Linked DNA regions of Leptothrix cholodnii SP-6. The protein of the gene in region 2 interacts with the protein of the main gene of each other region in a pairwise test. Links are inferred from orthologs where the notes say so. Each region holds a gene or a part of one and is shown on either strand. Other genes may lie near its edges.

What was found. Proteins that work in one complex are often made in the same cells at the same time.
Region 1: the proteins of LCHO_RS01960 (region 2) and bioB interact in binary tests that used the Escherichia coli proteins (3 or more experiments, as listed by UniProt). The link is inferred for Leptothrix cholodnii SP-6 from one-to-one orthologs.

The regions. Positions count from the first base shown.
Region 1 is NC_010524.1:4,068,297-4,072,009, reverse strand. Bases 1-2,923 are described here. They hold bioB (biotin synthase BioB), read right to left. Parts: upstream 2,020-2,923; coding sequence 982-2,019; downstream 1-981. Other genes in these bases: bioF (8-amino-7-oxononanoate synthase), read right to left, coding at 2,817-2,923; bioD (dethiobiotin synthase), read right to left, coding at 2,110-2,820; LCHO_RS18140 (cytochrome P450), read right to left, coding at 1-982. Outside these bases: more of bioF, read right to left, coding at 2,924-3,713. UniProt on the Escherichia coli protein: Catalyzes the conversion of dethiobiotin (DTB) to biotin by the insertion of a sulfur atom into dethiobiotin via a radical-based mechanism.
Region 2 is NC_010524.1:426,198-430,588, forward strand. Bases 732-3,542 are described here. They hold LCHO_RS01960 (class II glutamine amidotransferase), read right to left. Parts: upstream 2,611-3,542; coding sequence 1,852-2,610; downstream 732-1,851. Other genes in these bases: LCHO_RS21885 (putative bifunctional diguanylate cyclase/phosphodiesterase), read right to left, coding at 732-1,697; LCHO_RS01965 (NAD(P)/FAD-dependent oxidoreductase), read right to left, coding at 2,633-3,542. Also shown: more of LCHO_RS21885, read right to left, coding at 1-731; more of LCHO_RS01965, read right to left, coding at 3,543-3,910; LCHO_RS01970 (patatin-like phospholipase family protein), read left to right, coding at 4,076-4,391.

The DNA of each region.
Region 1 (3,713 bases), 3.6 Mb from region 2 along the record:
GGCCGTGCAGCACCAGGTCGGTCGCGACCCGTCGGCCGGTGTACTGCACCGGGCTCTCGTGGCGCAGCAGCTCGCGCACGGCGCCCGGCAGCAAGGCCGGTTCGTCTTGCAGGCGCTGCCAGTGCCCCGGCTCGGCCAGCAGCGCGTGCAGGCCGTTGCCGAGCAGGTTGCGGGTGGTCTCGTGGCCGGCGAACAGCAGCATCGCGCACTGCGCCAGCATCTCGGCGCCGGGCTGGATCTGGCCGCGTGCCTCGCCCTGCACCAGCCGGCTGACGAGGTCGTCGCCGGGCTGCCGGCGGCGCTGCGCGGTGAGCTGCTCGAAGTAGCGCGCCATCGCCAGCAGGCTGATGCGCGCACGCCGGGTCAGCTCGCGCGTGGGCATCGGCGCGCCGATGAAATCGGCCAGGTCGTCCGACCAGGCGATGAAGTCGCCGCGGTCGGCCTCGGTGATGCCCATCAGCGTGGCGATCACCTGCGCGGGCATCGGCCGGGCGATCTGTGCCATGAAATCGAACCCGCTGCCGGCCTGACCCTTGGCGTCGATCGCATCGAAGCGCTGGTCGATCCAGCGCTCGATGCCCGGGCGCAGCCGTTCGAGCTGATCGCCACGGAAGCCTGCGTTCATCACGCCGCGCAGGCGCTGGTGATCGGGCGCGTCGATGAACAGCATCGCGCGGGCGAACAGGCGCTGGAAGTCCTGCAGCTCGGCGCGGCTGTTGAGCGCGTCCGGGCTGGTCGTGTCGTCGCTGCCCATCACCCAGCCACCGGTGCGCTGGGCCGAGAAACGGGCGTCGTCGCGCAGCACCGCGTCGACGTCGGCATGCCGCGTCAACACCCAGGCGCCGCCGAAGAACTCGTCGCTCCAGTGCATCGGCCCGGCCTCGCGCAGCGCGGCGTAGGTCGGGTAGGGGTCGGCGAGGAAAGCGGCGTCGACGATGGGCCGGCCGAGCGGCTGACCGACCGGCCGCAGCACGGCGCTCATCAGTTGTCCGATGTACGCACGGCCGGGCGCTCGCCCTGCACGCGCAGGCCCAGGCGCTCGAAGAGCGCGCGGTCGCGGGCGGCCTGCGGGTTGCTCGTGGTCAGCAGCTTGTCGCCGTAGAAGATCGAGTTGGCGCCGGCGGCGAAGCACAGCGCCTGCAGCGCTTCGTCCATCTGCTCGCGCCCGGCCGACAGCCGCACCATCGTGGTCGGCATCGTGATGCGCGCCACCGCGATCGTGCGCACGAACTCGAACGGGTCGATCGGCTCGGCATCGGCCAGCGGCGTGCCCGGCACCGGCACCAGGTTGTTGATCGGCACCGACTCCGGATACGGCGACAGGTTCGCCAGCTGCGCGATCAGCCCGGCGCGCTGGGTGCGGCTTTCACCCATGCCGACGATGCCGCCGCAGCAGACGTTGATGCCGGCGTCGCGCACGTTGCCGAGCGTGTCGAGGCGGTCCTGATAGGTGCGGGTGCTGATGACCTGGCCGTAGAAATCGGGCGCGCTGTCGAGGTTGTGGTTGTAGTAGTCGAGGCCGGCGTCCTTGAGTTCACGCGCCTGTTCGCCGTCGAGCATGCCCAGCGTCATGCAGGTCTCCAGGCCCAGCGCACGCACCTCGCGCACCATCTCGGTCACGCGTTCCATGTCGCGCTCCTTCGGGCTGCGCCAGGCGGCACCCATGCAGAAGCGGGTCGCGCCCTGCGCCTTGGCGGCGTTGGCGGCATCGAGCACCTCGTCGATCGGCATCAGCTTGCTGGCCTCGACGGCGGTGTCGAAGTGGGCCGACTGCGGGCAGTAGCCGCAGTCTTCGGCGCAGCCGCCGGTCTTGATCGACAGCAGCGTCGACAGCTGCACCTCGTTGGCGTCGAAGTGGGCGCGGTGCACCTGCTGGGCCTGGAACAGCAGGTCCATGAAGGGCAGCGCGTAGAGCGCCTCGACGTCGGCCACGCGCCAGCGCGCCGCCGCATCGGCGCGCGCCGCCACGCTGGGGCGCGACGCTTGCAGGGTGGACAGGGAGATGGTGGCCGTCGTCATGGTCGGGAAATCCTCAGGGGTGACAGGAAACAGCGAGTGAACAGCGTGAGCCTGGCGGGTCGAACGGCAGGGCCGTCAACGCGCAGGCGCTCACTTCAACGCGAATGCCCGGCGCAGCGCCGCGGCATCGAAATGGGCGGCCACGGCCGCCGGACGGGTGTCGGCAAGCCGCGGGATCAGGCCCAGGCAGACCGCCTGGTGGCGCCGCCCGAACTCGTGGTTCAGGGTGGCGACATTCTCGCTGCAGTGCAGCATCGGCTCGGTCAGCACATTCCCGACCCAGCCGGCCAGCCGCAAGCCGCGGCTGCGGATGGCCTCGGCGCTGAGCAGCGCGTGGTTCAGGCAGCCCAGCCGCAGGCCGACCACCAGCACCACCGGCAGGGCCAGGTCGCAGGCCAGGTCGGCGCTGTCCCAGTCGGCGCCGAAGGGCACGCAGAAGCCGCCGACCCCTTCGACCACCAGCCAGTCGGCGCGGGCGGCGAGTGTTTGCGCGGCGTCGCGCAAGGCCTGTCGGTCGATGGCGCGGCCCTCGTGCGCGGCGGCGATGTGCGGCGCGCAGGCTTGCGTGAACTGGTTGGGGCCGACCTCGGCGTCGGTCAACGTGACCGAGCTGGCGTCGCGCAGCGCGCGCACGTCTTCGTTGACCGCCACGCCGTCGATCAGCATGGTGCCCGCGGCCACCGGCTTGAGCCCGGCGCTGCGATGGCCGGCCTGGCCGAACCAGTGCAGCAGGCCGGCGCTGACGCAGGTCTTGCCGACCTCGGTGTCGGTGCCGGTGACAAACACACCTTTGAATGTCATGCCAACTCCCGTGCCGTCGTGGCCAGCGCCGCGACCAGCCGCGTGACGTCGGCCTGGCTGTGCGCCGCGCTCAGCGTGATGCGCAACCGCGCCGTGCCGACCGGCACCGTCGGCGGGCGGATCGCGGGCACCCACAGGCCTTGCGCGTCGAGCGCGGCCGCCAGCGCCAGCGCGCTGTCGTTGCTGCCGACGATCAGCGGCTGGATCGCGGTGTCCGACTCGGCCAGCCGCCAGCCGAGCTGAGGCTGCGCGGCGATCAGCGCGGCGAGCTGGCATCGCAGCGCGGCGATCAGCTCGCGCAGATGCTGGCGGCGCGCCTCGCCCTCGTCGCCGGCGATCAGCGCCAGGCTGGCGCTCAGCGCGTGCGCGATCGCCGGCGGCGCGGCCGTCGTGTAGATGTAGGCACGCGCCGACTGCACCAGCCAGTCGATCACGCTCGGGTGCGCGGCCACGAACGCGCCGCCCAGCCCGGCGGCCTTGCCGAGCGTGCCCATCAGGATCAGCCGCTCGCTGCGCAGCCCGAAGTGCGCCAGCGAACCGCGACCTTTCGGCCCGAGCACGCCGAAGCCGTGCGCGTCGTCGATCACCAGCCAGGCGTCGAACCGCTCGGCCAGCGACAGCAGTTGATCGAGTTCGGCCAGGTCGCCGTCCATGCTGAAGACGGCGTCGGTGACGATCAGCTTGATCGGCGTGGTGCAGGCGGCCAGTTGGCGCTCCAGCACGTCGAACTGGCGGTGCGCGTAACGCTGCAGCTTCGCCTTGGCGAGCAGCGCGCCGTCGACCAGCGAGGCGTGGTTGAGCTTGTCGGCAAAGAGGGTCGCCTCGGCATCGCCGAGTGCGGTCAGCAGCGCCAGGTTGGCCATGTAGCCGGTGCAGAAGCTCAGCGCCTTCGC
Region 2 (4,391 bases):
ATGAAGCGGTCCGGCGGCACCATGCCGCGCTCGGCGTGGTGCCAGCGCAGCAGGGCCTCGGCACCGACCACCCGGTCGGTGCGCATGTCGACCTTGGGCTGGTAGTGCAGCTCGAGTTCGCCGCGTTCGATCGCGCGCCGCAGGTCGCCTTCGAGCAGCACCCGCTCGCGGGCGCGCTCGCTCTGCTGGGCGGCGTAGAACTGGTAGCCGGCGCGGCCGAGGCCCTTGGCGTCGAACATCGCCACGTCGGCGCAGCGCAGCAGCGCCTCGGTGTCGTCGGCGTCCTGCGGACTGACGGCGATGCCGATGCTGGCCGACACGTAGACCTCCACGCCCGCCACCGAGAACGGCCGTGTCAGGGTGTCGATCAGCGCCTGGGCCTGCTGGGCCGCGGCGGCGCTGCTGGCGATGGCCGGCAGGATGATCGCGAACTCGTCGCCACCGAGCCGCGCCAGCGAGGCCGTGTCGCCCAGGACCCGCTGCAGCCGCTGCGCTGCCATGCCCAGCAGCAGATCGCCGGCGTGGTGGCCGAGGGTGTCGTTGATCGCCTTGAAGTGATCGAGGTCGAGCATCAGCAGCGCGCTGCGTTCGCCCTGCCTGAGCATGCCGGCCAGCGCCTGCATGAACCAGGCGCGGTTGCCCAGGCCGGTGAGCGGGTCGTTGAACGCCAGCTTCTGCAGTTCGCGCTGGGTCTGCTTGAGCTCGCTGGTGTCCTGCAGCGTCGACATCAGGCGCGTGACGCGGCCGTCGGCGCCGGTCTCGAGGTGCTGCACCACCATCAGGTCGCGCACGCCTGCGGGTGTCGACACCTGGGTCTCGTAGCGCAGCTGGCTCTGGGTCTGCTGCAGCGAGTTGCGGATCAGCAGCCGCACGCGTTCGCGGTCGGCGGGCACCACCAGCTCGACGATGTCGCGGTGTTCGAGGGCGCCGACGCCGTCGAGCCCGAGCATGCGCTGTGCGCCGGCCGACAGCTGTGCCTGCGCGGCGCCGGCGTCCCACACCAGGTGGCCGACATGGGCCATCTGCTCGGCCATTTCAAGGCGCTGCAGGGTGTCGCGCTGGGCCAGGCTGGCGCTGTGGCGGGCCCGGATCGCGCGTTGCATGCTGCGCGGCAGGCTGACCGTCACCGTCAGCATGAACGTGAACGAGCAGAACGCCAGGAAGTGCTGCGCGCCGCTGCTGCCCAGCGCCATGACGAGCGTGATCGGCAGCAGCGTGAGCACGCCGAACAGCGGCACCAGCAGCGGCAGCGTGCCCACCAGCGCGGCACTGCCGGCCACGATCACCAGCAGGCAGACCAGGATCAGGGCTTCGTCCTGCGCGGTCGGCACCGCCAGGCTCATCAGGCCCAGGCTGCCCCAGGTCAGACCCTGGGCGATCGTGAAGACCAGCGCCAGCTGCCGCCACCGCGCCAGGCTGTGGCGCTCGGCGCCGCCGTGCATGTAGTGCAGCGTGGTGGTCAGTCGGCCGACGATCAGCAGCTCGGCCGCCAGCAGCCAGCTGCGCAGCCAGAGCGCCGGCAGGGCGTCCTGCAGCGCCAGCACGACCAGCAGCGCGCCGATCGCGCCGCCCAGCAGCGCGGCGGGCGACTGGCGATAGAACAGGTCGACCATCTGCGCCGAGACATCGCCGCGCGGTTGGGCGGCCTGCGGCGTGGCAGCGGTGTCCAGGTTGGCGGGATCGGTTCGGCTCGACAAGGCAGGGTTCCTGGCAGATCGGGCCTGCGGAGGTGCATGCCCAATCTGCAAGATCGGCCGTTCGAGTGCCCAACGTGAGCCCGCCGCAGGGCGGTATCCGTGACGGTTCGCACGAACGGGCGCAGCTGCGCGCGTCGGCACCGCCGCGTGGCGGCTAGAGCGCCGCGCGCTGGCCGTCGACGAAGACCGCCAGCTCGCCTGGCGTCAGGGCGATCCAGTCCTCGTTGCGCGTCAGCGGCTCGGTGACGATCAGCGCGACCCGGTCGGTCGGCGTGGTCTGGGTGGCGAAGTCGACTGTCAGATCGTCGTCCTGCAGGTGGGCGCTGGCGAACGGGTGGCGGCGCAGCACGTAATGCAGGCGCGTCGAGCAATGCGCCCACAGCGCCTCGCCGTTGCCGAGCAGGAAGTTGAAGGTGCCGTGGCGCGCCACCTGCGGCACCAGCTCGGCCAGCGTCTCGCTCAGGTGCGCCACGCTCGGCAGGCTGGCGTGGTTCTTGGCCAGCTCCTGCAGCAGCCAGCAGAAGGCGCGTTCGCTGTCGGTCTGGCCGACCGGGTGGTAGGCGGCGTGCAGCTTGGGCTTGAAGTCGGTGAGGTTGCCGTTGTGCGCGAACACCCAGTAGCGCCCCCACAGCTCGCGCTGGAACGGGTGGGTGTTCTCGAGCGCCACGCCGCCCTGCGTCGCCTTGCGGATGTGCGCCAGGATGTGGCGGCTGCGGATCGGGTAGTTGCGCACCATCTGCGCCACCGGCGACTCGGTCGCGCTGTGGTGATCGACGAACAGCCGCGCGCCGGCCCCTTCGAAGAAGGCGATGCCGAAGCCGTCCTTGTGCTCGACCGCACGCTGCGAGAAGCCCGTGAAGCTGAAGACCAGGTCGGTCGGCGTGTTGGCGTTGAGGCCGAGAAGTTGACACATGGTGCGCGCCCGGATCCAGGCTTCAGACGGTGAAGAGTTTCAGCATGCCACGCAGCGAGATCAGGGTGCCGGGGTTGCTGGTCTCGTTGAGCAGGCCGCTCATGCGCTGGCGCATGCCCGGGCTGCGCCGGGCGCGCCAGATCACCAGGTCGGCCAGCCACGGGTAGCGGTTGATGTGGTTGGCCCGCGCATAGAGCGAAAAACGCGGTTTCAGGGTCGCCAGGCGGGCGTCGTAGTCGGCCAGCGTCTGCGCATCGGCCGGTGCCGCCGCCGAGCCCTGCGCGCGCCCGGCCAGCAGCGCCTCGGCCGCCATCAGGCCGGTCTCGAGCGCCTTGCCGATGCCTTCGCCGGTGAAGTCGTAGGTCGAGCCGATCGCCTCGCCGGTGGCCAGCAGGCCGGGCCGGCCGGTCCGCGCGCCCGCCAGCGTGCAGCGCAGCGGTGCGCCCTTGAGCTCGCTGACCCACTCGCCGCCCTGCATCAGCGCCTGCGCCGGGGCGTGGACGCGCGTGAAGGCGTCGAACATGTCGCGCAGATTGGCGGCGTCGGTGCTGGCGTCGCGCTTGAAGAACGAGCCCACGCCGATGTTGTAGACGTCGCCGCCGCACGGGAAGATCCAGCCGTAGCCGGGGCTCAGCGCCCGGTGCCAGACCACGTCCATCGTGGTCTGCCGTCCGGCCAGCGCCGGGTTGCGCACATGCGCGCGCAACGCCACGCCGCTGGGCGCACGGCGCTCGCACAGGCCGGCGCCGAGCATCGCCGGCATCGCCGCGCCGGTGGCCAGCACGACCCAGCCGGCGCGCAGTTCGTGGATCGTGTCGGCGCCGGCCTGGCGCAGCCGCGCACCGCGCACCCGGCCGCCGTCTTCGATCAGACCCTCGAACTTCACCGGTGTGTGCAGCCGCGCGCCGCCGGCCTGGGCGTGGCGCACCAGCAGGTGGTCGAGGATGCGCCGCGGCAGCACCGCCAGCCGGCCGGCGACGTCGACCTGACCCCCACGCGGCGCGACGCAGCGCACATGGCCGATCGGCTGCGCCTGCGCCATCACCGCGTCGAGCACGCCCAGCCGCGCCAGCGCGGCGTGGGCATCGGGGATCAGGCCGTCGCCGCAGACCTTGTCGCGCGGGAAATCGTGCTGATCGACCAGCACCACGTCGACCCCGGCACGCGCCAGCCAGGTGGCGCAGGCGCTGCCGGCCGGGCCGGCGCCGACCACCAGCACCTCGCAGTCCGCGGGCAACGGCGCGCGTGGCAGGGCGCGGCGCGCCAGGTCGGGGTCGGGCAGGGGCGGGTCGTGAGGCATCGGGCGGGTCGGAGGTCGCAGCAAGGCCGGTGGCCCCAGGTGCGGCGGGCGGTGGGTCGGGCCGATTTTAGAGAGCCGTGCGGACGGCAGAATCGGCGTATGAACGGGCCCTGTTTGCTGCCGAATCCCTGCGCCACGCGTCCCGTCCTTCACCGGCTCGCTGCGGTGCTGCTCGTGCTCGGGTTGTGCGGCCCGGCGCGGGCGGAGCCGGCGCCCACCGAGCCGGCCCCGACCGCGCCATCGCCGCGCCTGAAGACCTGCGGCACGGCGCAGCAGCCGCGGCCCTGCGTCGGCCTGGTGCTGTCGGGCGGCGGCGCACGCGGCCTGGCGCATGTGGGCGTGCTGAAGGTGCTCGAGCGCGAGCGCATCCCGGTCGACCTGATCGCCGGCACCTCGATGGGCGCCATCATCGGCGGCCTGTTCGCCAGCGGCATGGGCGCGGCCGAACTCGAGCGCGAGCTGCTCGCGCTCGACTGGGAGG